3 regions of the Agrobacterium sp. 22-3639C2 genome follow, and region 3 is predicted to be linked to each of the others. Evidence: riboswitches for the same ligand, from Rfam matches in the RefSeq annotation. Region 3 holds a riboswitch; each other region holds the start of a gene.

The links. A riboswitch is a leader RNA that binds a small molecule or an ion and turns the genes downstream of it on or off. The one in region 3 is predicted to bind thiamine pyrophosphate.
Region 1: another riboswitch for thiamine pyrophosphate. It lies ahead of ACQZ6D_RS10040 (ABC transporter permease); the one in region 3 lies ahead of thiC (phosphomethylpyrimidine synthase ThiC).
Region 2: another riboswitch for thiamine pyrophosphate. It lies ahead of thiB (thiamine ABC transporter substrate binding subunit); the one in region 3 lies ahead of thiC (phosphomethylpyrimidine synthase ThiC).

Annotation. Positions count from the first base shown of each region.
Region 1 is NZ_JBNWDB010000002.1:506,432-512,356, reverse strand. It holds gene thiD (bifunctional hydroxymethylpyrimidine kinase/phosphomethylpyrimidine kinase) at 79-876, opposite strand; gene thiE (thiamine phosphate synthase) at 873-1,535, opposite strand; gene ACQZ6D_RS10050 (hydroxyethylthiazole kinase) at 1,522-2,262, opposite strand; gene ACQZ6D_RS10045 (ABC transporter substrate-binding protein) at 2,265-3,209, opposite strand; gene ACQZ6D_RS10040 (ABC transporter permease) at 3,206-3,991, opposite strand; TPP riboswitch at 4,120-4,222, opposite strand; gene ACQZ6D_RS10035 (TadE/TadG family type IV pilus assembly protein) at 4,404-5,693, shown strand; gene ACQZ6D_RS10030 (alpha-glucosidase) at 5,779-5,925, opposite strand, start outside.
Region 2 is NZ_JBNWDB010000006.1:194,772-200,696, reverse strand. It holds gene ACQZ6D_RS24215 (thiamine ABC transporter ATP-binding protein) at 1-111, opposite strand, end outside; gene thiP (thiamine/thiamine pyrophosphate ABC transporter permease ThiP) at 108-1,733, opposite strand; gene thiB (thiamine ABC transporter substrate binding subunit) at 1,753-2,766, opposite strand; TPP riboswitch at 2,805-2,915, opposite strand; gene ACQZ6D_RS24200 (VOC family protein) at 2,961-3,353, opposite strand; gene ACQZ6D_RS24195 (ABC-F family ATP-binding cassette domain-containing protein) at 3,445-5,271, opposite strand; gene ACQZ6D_RS24190 (thiamine diphosphokinase) at 5,276-5,925, opposite strand, start outside.
Region 3 is NZ_JBNWDB010000006.1:352,966-358,890, reverse strand. It holds gene thiC (phosphomethylpyrimidine synthase ThiC) at 1-1,813, opposite strand, end outside; TPP riboswitch at 1,908-2,019, opposite strand; gene ACQZ6D_RS24910 (acyl carrier protein) at 2,200-2,451, shown strand; gene ACQZ6D_RS24905 (acyl-CoA dehydrogenase family protein) at 2,451-3,632, shown strand; gene ACQZ6D_RS24900 (amino acid--[acyl-carrier-protein] ligase) at 3,637-4,545, shown strand; gene ACQZ6D_RS24895 (DUF1839 family protein) at 4,552-5,535, shown strand; gene ACQZ6D_RS24890 (glycoside hydrolase family 2 protein) at 5,532-5,925, shown strand, end outside.

The sequences.
Region 1 (5,925 bases), on a different contig from region 3:
CCACTTGTCGATCTCCCCCCTTGAGGGGGAGATGTCCGGCAGGACAGAGGGGGTAAGCCCTACGCTCCACTCTAACCTTCACCCCCACCATCGATAAAAATGATGCACCGGTCCCCGACCGTGCCCGACGGCAAGCCCCCGACCAGCGTCAAGCGCTCCATTCAGATAGTCCTTCGCAAGACCAACCGCCTCCGCCAGGTTATGCCCCATGGCCAGATGCGCGGTGATCGCCGCCGCCAGCGTGCAGCCGGTCCCATGGTCGTTTTTCGTGTCCACTCGCATAGCGGAAAGCGCCTGCACGGTGCCGTCTGCAAACAGATAATCCGTACTCTGCGGCCCGTCGCCATGGCCGCCCTTGATGAGCACGGCTTTCGCGCCCGCCTTCAGGATCATCTCGGCCTGACGGGTGATCTCCGCCTCGGTGTCTGCAATCGGCAACCCGGTGAGAAGCGCTGCTTCAGGCAGGTTCGGCGTGACGATGGTGGCGAGCGGCAGCAGGTCGCGCTGCAGTGTCTCGATCGCATCCGCATGCAACAGACGGTCGCCGGAGGTCGCAACCATCACGGGGTCGAGCACCACCGGCTGGGGCTGCTGCCGAAGCCTTGCAGCTATGGCCGCGATGGTTTCGATCCGCGATACCATGCCGATCTTCACCGCATTGACGGCAAGATCGGAAAAAACAGCGTCCATCTGCGCGACGATGGTGGCGACGGAAATATCCTCCACTGCCGTCACACCTTTGGTGTTCTGGGCGGTGATGGCGGTGATGACGCTGGCGGCATAGGCGCCGAGTGCCGAAAAAGTCTTGATGTCGGCCTGAATGCCCGCGCCGCCGCCGCTGTCTGAGCCGGCGATGGTCAATGCGATTGCTGTCATGACTGTCTCGCTTTCAGCGCTGCATCGACTGCCGCGCGGAAGTCCCTGGTTGTGCTGGCAATATCGCCTGCGCGGAAGATTGCAGAAATGACGGCGACACCATCCGCACCGGCAGCGATGACGTTCGGCACGCGGGCAAGATCGATACCGGCGATGGCGCCCACCGGCATGCCCGGCCGCAATTCGCGGAGCAGAGTGCGGAGCGTCGTAAAGCCGTCAAGGCCGACAGGCTTGTCTGGATTTACCTTGGAAACGGTTTCGAACACGCCACCAATGCAGGCGTAATCGGCGGGCATGGAGGCCGCCCGCTCGGCATCGGCGCGGTTCTTGACGGTGAGGCCGATGATCGCCTTATCTCCAAGGATGCGTCTGGCGGTTTTGGCATCCATATCATCGGCGCCGAGATGCACCCCGTCCGCGCCAGAGGCGAGCGCCACATCCACCCGGTCGTTGATGACCAGCGGCACGCCCGTGCCGGCAATGGCTTCGCGAATTGCGCTGGCGTTTTCGATCATCTCCCGCGTGGAGGCGTGTTTGTCGCGATATTGCAGAATGGTCGCGCCGTTGAGTGTGGCCGCCAGAGCAAGCTCGCCCAAGGGCGCAACATCGCCGAGGCTCGCATCGACCAGCGCGTTGAGACGGTAATCAACCTTGTTCATGCTCAATCCTCGCATGGTTTCTTATGTCTTCGCCGGAAATTTCTGAAAGAACATCCAGAAATGCCGGCTCGAATGTGCCGGGACCTTTGGCGTTTTTCGCTGCCAGTTCGGCTGCGACACCCGTGATGGCGAGGGCGGCGGCGGCGGCCGTCAGTGCGTCTTTTTCCACCGCCATGAAGGCGGCGATGACGCCACCCGATAGGCAACCCGTGCCTGTCACCTTCGCCATCCACGGGTGACCGTTGACGATTCTGACGCTCCTTGTGGCATCGCGCAGGTTATCGACAGGTCCGGTCTCTATCCTGATGGCGTTCGGAACAGCACCGATCAGGCTCATCTCAGCGCTGTTGCCGCGCACGATGGTGGGTCCAAGCGAGATCAGGTCACGCGCGAACGCCAGTCGCGATGGCGAATAGTCGCAATGCACGGGGTCCAGAATCCACGGCTTGCCAGTCGCGCGGGCGATCTCGACGGCAAATCGAATGACTTTTCGCCGGTCGGCGTCGAGCGTGCCGAGATTGATCGTCACCGCATCGGCTTTCGTGACGAAAGCACCGATTTCTTCGAGTGAGGTTGTCATCGAGGGTATGCCGCCGACAACGGTAATGCCGTCCGCGGTGAATTTCTGTACCACTGTGTTCATCAGGCAATGCACGCGCGGGCGCGTCTGCCTTACCCTTTCGAGGATCTCTGCGGCCTTCGCCGCAGTCGGAAAACTGTTTGCCATGGTTATTGCAACTCCACGGCAATGTCTTCCGCCGCCGGCGCCTGCTTGATCAGTTGCATGTCTTGCATGAAGGTGCCGAAGCGTGTGTAGCGGGCGCGATCGAGTGCGGCTGGACGTTTGGCGAAACGCGGCAGCGTATCGAAAAACGCCTGTTTGTTCAGCGCGTCGTCAAGGTTCGGATAGGCCTTGATGAAAAGCTGCCAGGATTCTTGCGGGTGGTTGGTGATGAAAATCGCCGCCTGCTCAACGGCCGAGAGAAAACGCGGCAGGCGGCTATCTTTCACGAGATCTCGATGGGTGACGAATATGAGCTCGTCATAGGCGGGCACGCCATGTTCCTCGGGGAAGAACGAGCGGCCTTCGTGGCCTTCAAGCTTCATCTGCGTCAGTTCGAAATTGCGGAAACCGCCAAGCGTGGCATCGACCTTGCCGGCGATCAGGGATGGCGAGAGTGAGAAATTGACGTTGACCAGTTCAACATCGTCCTTTGTCAGTCCCTCCTTCTCCAGCATGCGCTTCAGCATCGCATCCTCGAAACCGGAAACCGAGAAGCCGACCTTCTTGCCTTTCAGGTCCTTCAGGCTCTTGATCGGCCCGTCGGCCAGAACGGTGACGGTGTTCAGCGGGGTTTCCACCAGCGTGCCGAAACGGACGAGCGGCAGCCCTGCATCGTGGTCGAGATAGAGGTTCGGCTGATAGTGTACACCGATATCGGCCTGCTTTGCCGAGACCAGACGCGGTACGGCGGATGGGTCTGCGGGCGGAACCAGCTCAACGTCCAGCCCGGCATCTGCGAACAGGCCGCGTTCCTTGGCGATCACCATCGGAGCGTGGTCCGGGTTCACGAACCATTCCAGCAACACGGTAAGCTTGTCGGCCGCCTGCGATTGCACGGGCGCAAACACGCTTGCTGCCGCGACGACGAGGGAAAGAAGAGTTCGTTTCATGGTGCCGAAAGTCTCCGCAAATATTTGAAAGGAATGACGTGGTCTGTTTCTTTGGCCCAGGGGGCGAGGTTGGCCGTTGCCCGGTCGACGACAAGCCGCAGCAGCACCGCCATGACGGCGAGAATAGTCATGGCGGCGAACATTGTGTCGGTCTGCATGCGGGCATTGGACTGGATCATGACAAAACCGAGCCCGGCGGAGGCGCCCACCCATTCGCCAATGACCGCGCCGAGCGGGGCGAGCGGAGCTGCGACCCTCAGCCCGGAAATGAGTGCGGGAAGCGCCAGCGGCACACGCAGCCGGGTGAGGATTTGCCAGTGGCTCGCCTCCGTCAGCGAGGCGGCATCGAGGATTGTCCGATCCGTGCGGTTGAGGCCGTCGGTGAAGGCTGAAGCGACGGGAAAAAAGATGATGATCGCCGTCATGACAACTTTCGAGGCCATGCCGAAACCGAACCAGAGTACGAGAATAGGGGCCAGCACGAAGACCGGAAATGCCTGCAACACGAGAACCATGGGCCAGACGAGGCGGCCAAAACGCGGGACGGCGGCAATCGTAAAGGCAACGAGAATGCCGGCGGCAATGCCAGCCGCAAGCCCGACAGCCATTTCACCTGATGTCACCATGGCCTGTCCGAACAGGAAGGCTGGCTGGCGCAGGAGTGCTGCGGCAACATCGGCGGGCGAGGGCAGGATGTAGCGGGGCGGTGCAAACAGCCAGATGCCCAGCTGCCAGACAATCAGAATAAGAACGACGCCCTTCAGCGCATGGGAGGCACGCATCGGCCGGGACTCAGACGCAGCCGTACCGTATACGAAGGGAAGGATGTTTCATCATCATCGTTCGGTCTCCAGCTGTGGCGATCACGGAGATCCGGGCAAAGCGGAGAAGAGAAAGGGCAGTAACGCAAACGCGCTACAGTTTCCGTTCCTACGCCGGCATGACCCGGATCAGGTTCAAGGGTCCGGCTCATCGCCATCTCAGCACCGTCAGGTGCTCCCCTCGGAAGAGACTGTTTTGCTAGGAGGGTTTTGAAGTAATGTCAACTTTGAAAGTTAACGAGAATATTGGCGAATTTGCCGCGAACATATTAGTTATTGATTATATTAAGTTTATCAAAAATTAGTTATTTATTGAAACCGCTTTTCAATTCCGCTGTATTAGCTTCAGCTCCCAGATTGGTTGGGGGCGAACTTGAAAAACTTCTGGCGAGAGAAATCTGGAAATTTTGGCATTCTGACCGCGCTGCTCATGGTGCCTCTGTGCGGGGCTGCCGGTATGGCGCTCGATATTACGCGCGGCATGTCGGTCAAAGCCGATCTGCAGCAGGCAGCGGATTCCGCGGCTCTGGCGGCAGTCGCCGATATGTCCGCAAGTGTTCAGGCGGCAAAGAAGATGTCGGGGGACGGTGTCATTCCCGTCGGCAATGAAGAAGCCCGGGCATTCTTCGATGGCAATCAGCGCGGCGACGCGGACTACACCATTACCTCGGTCGATGTTTCGGTGATCAAGCACGGCAATGTGGTCGAGTCGTCCGTCAGCTTCAAGGCGTCGGTCAGCACGACCCTCTCAGGGCTTCTGGGGAAGGATTTCGTTTCGGTTGCCGGCACGGCCACGGCCAAATACGAAACGGAAACCTTCAGCGATTTCTATCTTCTGCTTGATAATACGCCCTCCATGGGAGTGGGCGCGACACCCACGGATGTTGCCACCCTGGTTGCGAATACTGGCGATAAATGCGCTTTTGCCTGCCACATCGTGAAGGACGGCGTGGCAGACCCGAACAGCTATTACTTCAAGGCCAAGAAACTCGGGGTTACGACGCGTATCGACGTGGTTGCCAAGGCAACCGCCAGCCTGATGGACACGGCAAAGTCCACGCGCAAAAGCAGCAATCAATATCGCATGGCCGTCTATACCTTCGGGGAACGGGCGGAAGATACCAAGCTGCTTGAGGTCGTTTCGCTGACATCGGATCTGGACGCAGCAAAGAAAAAAGCTGGTGAAATCAACCTGATGTCAATCCCCTATCAGGGATACAACAACGACCAGCAAACAGATTTCGACCGGGCACTGATCCAGATTGGAGATAAGGTCGGCAGTTCGGGCACGGGCGCAAGCTCGGCGAACCCGGATAAGGTTATTTTCTTTGTTTCAGACGGGGTGGGCGACAGTTACAAGCCGTCCTCCTGTACGAAAAAACTGACGGGAGGCCGCTGTCAGGAGCCGATCGACATCAAAGACTGTACGAAACTGAAGGAAAAGGGTTTTCGTATCGCGGTGCTTTATACCACCTATCTGCCGCTGCCGACGAATGACTGGTATAATAGCTGGATCAAGCCCTTTCAGGCGGAAATTGGCTCACGCATGCAGAGCTGCGCTTCCCCGGGTCTGTACTTCGAAGTCAGCCCGTCCCAGGGCATCAGCGACGCGATGACGGTGCTGTTCAAGAAAGCCATTACATCACCACGCCTGACGGGCTGATGGCCGTCTAGCTAGGCCTGTTAAAGCATCGGTTGAACGCCGCAATATCTGCGGCGTTTTTTGGAAATGGCCGGAAGGTGATGCTTCAAGCGATATTACGAAGCCGTTCAAATAACGCAGTAAAGCGCGTTTCAGCGCGGTAGAACACAGCCGGCTGGCCTATCGGAGCCTCCACGGTGATCTCGTGCCCGCCAAAATACCGCGCGCCACTCCAAAGATGCATCCATTCCCC
Region 2 (5,925 bases), 160 kb from region 3:
GACAACGGCGGTCATCTGGCCTTGCGGGAATGTACAATCGAGATCGAAATCCTGCGTCCCGAGCCGCAGCCTGACCTTGTCCAGCCCCACGGCAAATTCGTCACCCGTCATATGCTCGCCCTTGCTGATTGGGATTGCCGTGAAACGCCGCCCGCGGCAAGCAGCAGGCAGACGACGCCAAGGATGAACGCGTATCCGGCTGCATCATTGGAGCGGTAGCTGCCCATATTGCTATAGACCAGCCATGGCAACGTGACGAAATTTTCCGATCCGAACAGGGCGACCGCCCCGAGATCACCGAGCGACAGAGCCATGGCAAAGGAAAACGCCATCAGCAGCGGCCGCCGCAGTACCGGCAGATCGGCGAACCGCAGCCGCGTCAGTCCCTGAAGCCCAAGGCTGGCGGAGAGCCGGGACGTGCGTAAAAAATGGCTGGTGAAGGCTGGCTCCAGCACCCGCATGGCAAGCGGCAACGCCATCAGCATGTTGATGAGCGCCACGAGAACGGGAGCATAAAAACTGACATCTCCAAAGGGCCGCAGCAACAGGAACCACCCGCTTCCCAGCACGACGGGCGGCACCAGCAGCACCAGCGATGACCCCGCCCCGAGCGTGGCGGACAAAAGGCGCAAGGGTTGAGCCGCGCGCCGTTTGGAACCCACGGCCTGTCGCGCACCGATGATCGCAAAGCAGCAGAGCACGACGAGAGTTGCGGAGAGCGCAGCGATTGCAAGGCTGGTCGCCGCCGCACGCAGGAAGATCGGCGCGGACAAAAGACGCGGCAGATCGGCCCCCAAACCCGAGACGGTTATGGCAACAAGCGGCAGGCCGACCAGCAGAACCGCAAAAATGATTGCCGCTCCGTCCCACAGGCGCGCGCCAACACGCTTGCCGTCGAAACGGCGAACAGGGCGGCCAAGCGAGGCAATTTCCGCCTCGGGCAATGGCAAAAAGGCAAGAAGGCCGAGCAGAACTGCTGTGATTGCAATCTGCAAAACCGAAAGCGCGATTGCCCGTTGCGGATCGAAATCAAACCGCAGCGCCTGATAGATTGCGACCTCAAGTGTCGTTGCCGCCGGTCCACCGCCCAGCAGAAGCACTAGCGTGAAGCTGGTGGCGCACAGCATGAAGACAAGCCCGGCAATACCGGGAACAAGCCGCGAGACGGCCGGCCACTCGATGAAGCGGAAAACCGAAACCGGCCCCATGCCAAGACTTGCCGCCATCCGCCAATATTCGCCCGGAATCCGCTCCAGCCCGGCCAGCATCAGCCGCACCGCAAGCGGCAGATTGAAAAACACATGGGCGACGAGAATGCCGGAGAGGCCGTAAATACTGAAGGGCTGCTCCGCACCGGCAAAAACAAGGGCAGTATTCAAAACACCCTGCCTGCCCCAGATCGTGATGATGCCGAAGGCGCCGACGATGACCGGCAGCCCCATCGGCACAGCCATCAACCTGATAATCCAAATCCGCCCCGGAAAATCCTGTCTGCGGGAGAGCGCAAGCGCCACCGGCAGGCCGAGAACAATGGAAAGAACAGTGGACAACGTTGCCTGATAGAGCGTGAAGCGCAGGATGCGCAGCGTGTAGGCATCCACGATTCCGGCGGCGGATGTGCCGGCATCGAAAGACAGGAGTGCTGAGACAGCAAGCGCCATGAACAGGAAAACGGCGGCAAACGCCGCCGTTCCGCCAATGATCGACCATCTGTAGTCGCGACGCAGCATCATGCGCGGGCGTGCCTCTTGCTCAGTTCATGCTCATGGCCGCAAGCCATTCATCGATCCAGGCCTTGCGGTTCTTCGCCACCTCTTCCGGGTCCATCAGGAAGGTCTTCTGCGGTACGACGAGTTTGGAAAATGCCTCGGGCAGGGGCGTGGACGTTGCCGCGACCGGCATCATCCAGTTGTTTTCCGGAATGGCATCCTGAAATCCTGATGTGAGCGTGAAAGCGAGGAACTGCTTCGCCAGTTCCTTGTGCGGCGCGTTTTTGAGAAGGCCGGAAACCTCGATCTGAATGTAGTGCCCCTCGGAAAAACCCGCGGCCTGATAGCGATCCGTCTTTTCCGAGACCATGTGATAGGCAGGCGACGTGGTGTAGGAGAGCACCATCGGCACCTCACCCTTGGTGAAAAGGCCATAGGATTCCGACCAGCCCGGCGTGACGGTGAGAATGCGCTTCCGGAGCTTCGCCCAGGCTTCCGGTGCCTTGTCGCCGTAAACGGACTTCACCCAGAGCAGCAGGCCAAGCCCCGGCGTGGAGGTGCGCGGGTCCTGAATGGCGATTTTCTGTGAAGGATCGCCGTCCACCAGATCCTTCAGGCTCGTCGGCGGATTTTTTATCGTCTGCGTGTCATAGACAACGGCGAAATGACCGTAGTCGTAAGGGACGAAAACGTCGTCCTTGTAACCGCCCGGCACCTTGGCCGCCGATGCATCGATACCGCTGATATCGAAGAGGCCGGTCTGTTTCGCTTCCGCGACCAGATTGGTGTCGAGACCAACAACGACATCCGCCTTCGACGCCGCCCCTTCAAGCTTCAGGCGGTTGAGCAGCGCCACGCCATCCGCCACACCGACGAAATTGACCGTGCAATTGCACACTTTCTCGAAGGCCTCTTTCACCTTGGGGCCGGGACCCCATTCGGAAACGAAGCTTTCATAGGTGTAGACAGTCAGTTCCTGTCTGTCCTGAGCAGTGGCAAGACCGGGCAGAAACAACGAAACGGCAACGAGGGAATTCAGGAAAAGACGACGGCGCACGGGTATCTCCTCAAAAAACGAAAAGGGAAATAGCCGCTTGCCTTAAGCCGTCTAATCCCTCCGCCGGTATGAACCGGATCAGGTTCTTCGGGTTGGCAAGCCTCTCAGCCTTTTGCACGCAAGCACAAAAGACACCCCGTTAGATCAAGATGATGATGTAGTCCCGCTGTCTCTGATTGGCAAGATGGCTGCCGTCAGGCCTGCTGCACCATGTGCACCAGTTCCCAGACATGGCCGTCGGGATCCTGAAAACTACCGGCATACATGAAACCGTGATCCTGAACCGGTTTCCAGGTGTTGCCACCGGAGGCAAGCGCCGTTTCGATCATCCGGTCGATTTCCTCACGGCTTCCCGCTGTGAGACAGGTCAGGACCTCGGTGCTGCGTGTGGCGTCGGCGATATCGCCATTGATGAAATCGCGAAAACGCTCCTCCTGAAGAAGCATCACGAAGATGTTCTCCTCAACGATCATGCAGAGCGTGCGGTCATCCGAATATTCCGGATTGAAGGTGAAACCGAGAGCCGTGAAGAAGCTTCTCGATGTCTCGATATTCTTGACCGGCAGATTGACGAAGATCATGCGCATTTTCTGAACTCCTCCGAACCCGCACAGGAAACGGCAATTCCGCCTCCCTGTCAAAGGTGGATGAGACCTCAGTCAAGAAATCGCGACCAAGTCACCCTTCAATTTCCTCGCGCAGCATCTCCAGCTCCAGCCATTCCTCTTCCATGGCTTCGAGCTTTTCGCGCAGCTTTGTCATTTCCTGCGCCAGCGTATTGAAGGTAGCCGGGTCCTTGGTGAACAGATTGGGGTCGGCCATGCGCTGCTCACGCTTGGCGATTTCGCCCTGCGCCTTCTCCATCTCCTTTGGAAGGTTTTCGAGCGCAAATTTTTGCTTGAAAGAAAGCTTGCCCTTGGCCTTTGAAGGGTCCTGCGACGCGGAGGCGGAAGGGGTGGTCTTTGCCTTTTCCTGCTTCTCCGCCTTGCGCTTTTCTTCTGCGGCACCCTTGCGTTGCGCCATCATGTCCGAATAGCCGCCGGCATATTCGATCCAGCGTCCATCCGGCTGGTCCGGATTGGCGGGCGCGATTGTGGAGGTGACGGTACGGTCGAGGAAATCGCGGTCGTGGCTGACGAGAATGACCGTGCCGGAAAAGCCCGCAACGATTTCCTGCAACAGATCGAGCGTTTCGATATCGAGATCGTTGGTCGGCTCGTCAAGGATCAGCAGGTTGGTAGGCCGCGCCAGAATGCGCGCAAGAATAAGACGGGCGCGCTCACCACCGGAGAGGTTGCGGATGGGCGTGCGGGCCTGTTCCGGCTGGAACAGGAAGTCCTTCATGTAACCCGTCACATGTTTCAACTCGCCATTGACCAGCAAATTGTCGCCGCGACCGTCGGTGAGGTAATGAGCGAGCGTATCGTTTGGATTGAGATCCTCGCGCTTCTGGTCAAGCGTCGCGATTTCCAGATTGGTGCCGAGCTTTACCGTGCCGCTATCGGGCTGAAGCTGGCCGGTCAGCATCTTCAAAAGCGTTGTCTTGCCGGCACCGTTCGGCCCGACGAGACCGATGCAATCACCGCGATGCACCCGTAGCGAAAACGGCGCGATGATCACGCGCTCGCCGTAAGACTTGGTGATTGCGTCTGCCTCGATGACCAGTTTGCCGGATTCCCGCACCTCCGCAGCCGTCGCCTGCACGCTGCCCTGCGGTCCCTTGTGGCCGCGATAGTCCGCACGCATTGCCTGAAGCTCGCCCACGCGGCGCATGTTGCGCTTGCGTCTCGCGGTCACGCCGTAACGCATCCAGTGTTCTTCACGCTCGATGGCCTTGCCGAGCTTGTGCTGCTCCAGCTCTTCCTCTTCCAGCACCTTGTCGCGCCATTCCTCGAAATGCGCAAAACCGCGATTGAGACGACGGGACTGGCCGCGATCCAGCCACACGGTCGAGGTCGAAACCTTCTCCAGAAAACGCCTGTCGTGCGAGATCAGCACCAGCGCGCTACGCGTCTGCTGCAACTCGCCTTCAAGCCATTCGATGGTGGGCAGGTCCAGATGGTTGGTCGGCTCGTCCAGCATCAGAATATCGGGTTCAGGCGCCATGACGCGGGCAAGGGCCGCGCGCCGCGCTTCGCCGCCGGACAGGCTATCCGGATGTTCCTGTCCCGTCAGGCCCAGATGCTCGAGAATATAGGTAACGCGATAGGGATCGTCGCCAGGTCCCAGCCCCGCCTCGGCATAGGCCTGCACGGTGTCGTAACCGGCAAAATCCGGCGCCTGTTCCAGATAACGGATGGTGGCGGAGGGGTGACGGAAAACCTCGCCAGACTGCGCCTCGACCAGACCAGCGGCGATCTTCATCAGGGTCGACTTGCCCGAACCGTTGCGTCCGACAAGGCAGATGCGGTCGCCCGGCTCCACCTGAAGATTGGCGCCGTCGAGCAGCGGGGTCACGCCGAAGGTCAGCTTGATGTCATCGAGTTTCAAAATTGGGGGTGCCAAGGCGTCAGGCTCCGGTCAGATCATAAGGGCGGGCGAGCACGATGGCTTTTCCGCTTTTCAGCGAGAAATGCACAGGGCCGCCATTCGCGACATTGGAAATAGTGCGGGAAGAGCCGAAAGCAAGCGGGAAATCCTTGAGAGGATAACGCACATTGCCGATATCGAGCCCCACAAGGTCGGTAAACCCGGCAACGGAAAACAGCGCACCGGGTGGCAGATCAAGGTCGAACGACCCTGCCAGCAGCGGGCGGGCCTCCTCTTCGCCGGAGGTCAGCGTAACGTTGAGACCACGCTCAGTAAGCGCCACCGCGTAAAGAAGGTGCTGAAGTGCGTGGTCGCTTCTCGCTCCACCAAGCGCACCGGCAAGCACCAGAGAACGCGCGCCGCGGGCAAGTGCCTCCGACACCGCAATTTCGCCATCGGTCACAGCCTTTGCAGCGGGATAGGGCTGTCGCACCACATCGGGCCAGGCGTCCAGCAGGTCCTTGTCGGTGGAATCGAAATCCCCCACCCAGAGCTCGGGTGTGAGCCCGAGCGGTGCGGCATGGCGCATGCCGCCATCGGCCGCAATCACACGGCTACCCTCAACCGCCGCTTTGAGGCGGTCGGTAACGGTGACATCGCCGCCAAGCAGAATGGTGAAGCGTTCTCTAT
Region 3 (5,925 bases):
CTGCCGGGGTCGCGAGCGGCATGTAAAGCTCGCCACCTTCCTTGAAGCGCGCGGCCATGGCCTCCAGCCCTTCCTTCTGCGCCTCGGCGCGGATGTCGTGGGAAATCCGCATTGAGCAGAATTTCGGCCCGCACATGGAGCAAAAATGCGCGACCTTGTGCGCCTCCTTCGGCAGGGTCTCGTCATGGAAGGAGCGCGCCGTGTCCGGATCCAGCGACAGGTTGAACTGGTCTTCCCAACGGAACTCGAACCTTGCACGCGACAGCGCATCGTCCCGCACCTGTGCTGCCGGATGGCCCTTGGCGAGATCGGCCGCGTGAGCCGCGATCTTGTAGGTGATGACACCGACCTTCACGTCGTTACGATCAGGCAGACCGAGATGTTCCTTCGGCGTGACATAGCAGAGCATCGCCGTGCCAAACCAGCCGATCATCGCTGCCCCGATGCCGGAAGTGATGTGGTCGTAACCGGGGGCGATATCGGTCGTTAGCGGCCCAAGCGTATAGAAGGGCGCCTCACCGCAGGTCTTCAACTGCTTGTCCATGTTCTCCTTGATCTTGTGCATCGGCACATGGCCGGGGCCCTCGATCATGACCTGGCAATCCTTCGCCCATGCGATCTGTGTCAACTCACCGAGCGTCTCCAGCTCGGCAAATTGCGCGGCGTCGTTGGCGTCGGCAATCGAACCGGGCCGCAACCCGTCACCCAGCGAGAAGGAAACATCATAGGCACGGCAGATGTCGCAGATCTCGTCGAAATGCTCGTAGAGGAAGCTTTCCTTGTGATGATGCAGACACCACTTGGCCATAATCGACCCGCCGCGTGAGACGATACCGGTGACACGGTTGACGGTAAGCGGAATGTAATGCAGCCGAACACCGGCATGGATGGTGAAATAATCCACGCCTTGCTCCGCCTGTTCGATCAACGTGTCGCGGAACACTTCCCAGTTCAGGTCCTCTGCAATGCCGTTGACCTTCTCCAGCGCCTGATAAAGCGGCACTGTGCCGATCGGTACCGGCGAATTGCGGATGATCCATTCGCGGATATTGTGGATGTTGCGCCCGGTCGAAAGGTCCATGACGGTATCGGCACCCCAGCGGATCGCCCAGACCATCTTCTCCACCTCTTCGGCCATGGAGGAGGTGACGGCGGAATTTCCGATATTGGCGTTGATCTTGACCAGAAAATTACGGCCGATGATCATCGGCTCAAGCTCGGGGTGATTGATGTTGGCCGGGATGATGGCGCGACCCGATGCGACTTCCTGACGGACGAACTCTGGCGTCACATAATCGGGTATCTGCGCACCGAAACTCTCGCCATCACGAGCCAGCTTCTCCTTCGCCGCTTCGCGCCCCAGATTTTCGCGGATGGCGATGAACTCCATTTCCGGCGTGATGATGCCTGCCCGCGCATAGGCAAGCTGCGTTACGGCTTTTCCTTCCGTGGCCCTCAGCGGCTGGTGGCGCACGGCGAATTCCGGCGTCAGGCGCTCGCCAGTGGCAAAGCCGTTATCCTCCGGTTTGACGTGCCGACCGTCGTAAGCCGCGACATCGCCGCGCGCTACAACCCAGTCGCGACGCAGGCGCGGCAGACCCTTTTCGATCAGAACGTTATGCAATGGATCGGTATAGGGGCCTGAGGAATCATAGACCGTGACCGGCGGTTCTCCCGCCGTCGGGTGGACGGCGATTTCGCGCATCGGCACGCGAATTTGCGGATGCAAAATTCCGGTTTTGTGGATTTTCGTGGAGGCGGGATGCGGCCCGGTTGTGACGACAAGCGGGATATTCTTGGCAACGATATTCATCATGAGGCTCCAAAGTTTGACAGTGGAGACCCAGTTCGAGCCGGAATGATGGAAAATACCGACGCGTCGGCAGCGCAAGTTACACGCAATCCGACCTTCGGTCTTTGCACCGTCCCTACGCCAGTATGAACTGGATCAGGTTCAACGGGTCACTGCGCATAAAAGCAGAATCTCAGCCCCTTGACGGGACACCCCTGGTGAATGGACACAAGAGAAAACACCGCCCGACATTTGTCAAGGGTGCTGCTGATGGCTGGCAAAGGTGGACGAACAACAAAAGCGCCGTTAGCGGTAATTAACCTAACGGTTTAGGCGAATATTATCGTTTTCAAATTAACGATAAGCACAAACCATCCTGATGTTAAATTCATGGGAGATAAGTCGGAATGAATGCGACTATTCGTGAAATACTGGCAAAATTCGGCCAGCTTCCTACCCCCGTCGATACGATTGAAAACGAAGCAGATCTTTATGCAGCAGGTCTTTCTTCCTTTGCCTCGGTGCAATTGATGCTGGGTATCGAGGAAGCTTTCGATATCGAATTCCCCGACAACCTCTTGAACCGCAAGTCCTTTGCCAGCATCAAGGCCATTGAAGACACCGTTAAGCTCATTCTGGATGGTAAAGAGGCAGCCTGATGAATGTGACCGTTGCGCCGCAGGATGAAACGCTGTCCGCGCGCGCAAGCCGCGTCGCAGCAATTGCCGCCAAACACGCGGACGAGGTGGACGTCACCGGTCGCTTCCCGGAGGAAGCCGTCAAGGCGCTGAGACAAGAGCGCCTTCTCGCCATTCAGGTCCCGTCCTCTCTTGGTGGCGAAGGCGCATCCATACAGCAAATCGCCGATATCTGCGCCCGGCTTGGCCAGGCCTGTTCGGCAACCGCGATGATTTTCGCCATGCACCACATCAAGGCATCGAGCCTTGTGGAACACGGCGAGACAAGCCCATGGCATGCGGGCTTCATGAGCCGCATCGCAAGCGAACAGCTTCTGCTCGCATCGGCCACGACCGAAGGCGGAATCGGCGGCAATCTGCGCAATTCCATCTGCGCGATTGAGGTCGAAGGAGACATCTGCCGGCTGGAGAAGGACGCCACCGTCATTTCCTACGGCAGCAATGCGGATGCCATCCTCATCACCTCGCGCGCCCACAAGGATGCCGCCCCGGCCGATCAGGTGATGACCGTCTTCCTGAAAGATCAGTACAGGCTCGAGAAGACCCATGTCTGGGACACACTCGGCATGCGCGGCACCTGTTCGGACGGTTTCCTGTTCCGCGGCGAGGCGCCGGCGGTGCAGATATTCCCAAAACCCTTTGCGGAAATCGCCGCGCAATCCATGCTTGCAAGCTCGCATCTTCTGTGGAGCGCCGTTTGGTATGGCATCGCGTCGGATGCGGTGCTGCGCGCGCAATCCTTCGTCAGGACGGCAGCACGCAAGTCGCCCGGTGTCACACCGCCAGGCGCTATCCACATTGCCGAAATTTCCACCAAATTACAGGTGGTCAAATCCAACGTCATTGCGGGCGTAAAGGCTTACGAAGACACCAAGAGCGACCCGGACAAGCTGATGTCCATGGCGTTCGCGGTTGCCATGAACAATGTGAAGATCTGTTCTTCGGAAACCATTCTGGAGATCATCGACCAAGCGATGCTGGTCTGCGGCATCATGGGTTACAAGAACGGCACGCCCTACAGCCTTGGCCGACACCTGCGCGACGCGCATTCCGCGCGCCTGATGATTTCCAACGACCGTATTCTCGGCAATTCCGCCAATCTCCTGCTGGTTCACAAGCAGGACACCAGCCTCTTGGGATAAGACCATGGATATGCAAACATCGTTTCTCGATCGACTGTTCGAAGAAGGCCTGCTGATTGAAACGGGTGTCGATGGTCTTTACGGACGCAGCGGCCAGTTCGAGGATGTCATTGCCGCATTCGAACGCCTGATCGACCGCACCGGCGGCCCGGACAGTGCAGAGGCGATCCGCTTCCCGCCCGGCATCAACCGCGCCTATTTCGAAAAGAGCGGTTACATGAAAAGCTTCCCGCAGCTTGCGGGCACGGTGCATTCCTTCTGCGGTTGCGAACTTGACCATGTCAGCCTTCTCAAATCCATGGATGAGGGCGGCGACTGGACAAAGGACCAGAAAGCAACCGATATCGTGCTGACGCCGGCCGCTTGCTACCCTCTTTATCCGACCATCGCCAAGCGCGGCGCATTGCCTTCCGGCGGCGGTCTCTACGACATCCAGTCCTATTGTTTCCGCCATGAGCCCTCCAAGGACCCGGCACGTCAGCAGCTTTTCCGCATGCGGGAATATGTGCGCATGGGCACGGAGAGCGATGTGACCGAATTCCGCCAGACATGGATGGATCGCGGCGTGGCGATGATGGAAGCCGTGGGCCTTGATGTGACCATCGACGTGGCAAACGATCCCTTCTTCGGCCGCGCGGGCAAAATGCTCGCCAACAACCAGCGCGACCAGAACCTGAAATTCGAACTGTTGATCCCCGTCACATCCGCCACCAACCCGACGGCCTGCATGAGCTTCAATTACCATCAGGACGCCTTTGGCCAGAAATGGGGATTGAACCTCGACAATGGTGATGCGGCTCACACCGCCTGCGTCGGTTTCGGCCTTGAGCGCATTGCGCTGGCACTTTTTGCGCATCACGGACTGGATGTAAAAACGTGGCCCGAAAAGGCCTTGAAAACACTCTGGGGCTAACCATTCATGCGGCAGATTTTCCCCGGTCTCGATCCCAAAAACTATGTGCAGCACTCGCTTCATTCGTCGGAAAGAATGTGGCCGGAGACCAATTGCTACATCGATTTGTGGATCGAGGTGCTGGCCTCGAAAGGGTTGCCGCCTGAGGCCATGTTTGGCTTCACACTGACGCAGGATTTCGAAGGCGACCAGTTCACCTTCTTCAAGGTGCCGCTGGAAGATCTGGAAGCACTTTATGGCGTTCGCGCCACCGAACTTGCGATCTTCGACCGGGTGGAAAACCATATCGAAGCGCAGCTGGAGCGCGGTCGCATCTGCCTGATCGAGATGGACAGCTTCTATATGCCCGATACCCACGGGGTGGGCTACCGGAAGGAACATGGCAAGACCACCATCGCCATCAACCGGCTGGACCTTGCAAACCGGGAACTCGATTATTTTCATAATGCAGGCTTTTTCCACCTGTCGGGCGAAGATTTCGACGGCCTGTTCCAGCATCACCTGTCAGAGAGCGAGCCGCCCTTCCTGCCCTATACGGAATTTGCGAAATTTGCAGACAGCAACCCTTCGCCGGCGCATATCCGCAAAACGGCCGAACGGCTGCTGAAGTTTCATTTTTCACGGCGACCATCCGACAATCCGGTCAGGTCTTTTGCAGCCGTGTTTCCGGCTCAGGTCGAGAAGGTGGCAGACCGGCCGTTCGGCTTTTTCCACAAATATGCCTTCAATACGCTGCGCCAGCTCGGCGCCAATTTCGAACTGGCGGCGAGCCACCTCGAATGGCTGGACAAGAGCGAATTTGCTGAAGCGCGAGACCACGCGCTGCGCATATCCGAGGTCGCCAAGACCGTGCAGTTCCAGCTTGCTCGCGCCGTCACACGCCGTAAATTCGACGCGCTCGCCTCGGTGCTCGATCCGGCTGCGGAAGCATGGGATGGTGTGATGGAAGCCCTTGCGGCAAAATTGTCGAACACCAGCGAGGCCGCGTGAGGACTTATCTTCCGCGCGAAAGCGAAAAATTGCTGAGTGAAGGCTGGACGCTGACACTGACGTCCGCCAATGCCTGCGAAACGCCCTCGGAAATCCCCGCAACTCTTGAAAGCCTTCACGTGTCCGTTCCCGGAACAGTGGCGCAAGCTCTGGAACTGGCCGGGAAATTCGACCGTTTCAATCCGACACCATTGAACGACAGGGATGCCTGGTACCGTCTGACGATGATTTCCGATGTGCGGGAGCGGGCGATCCTGCGCTTCGACGGCCTGTCGACGATTGCAGAAATCTTCCTCAACGGCGAACTGATCGCCGCCAGCCAGAGCATGTTCGAAAGGCTGGAAGTGCCGGTTGAACTGACAGGCGCGGACGAACTTTCGATTTGCTTCC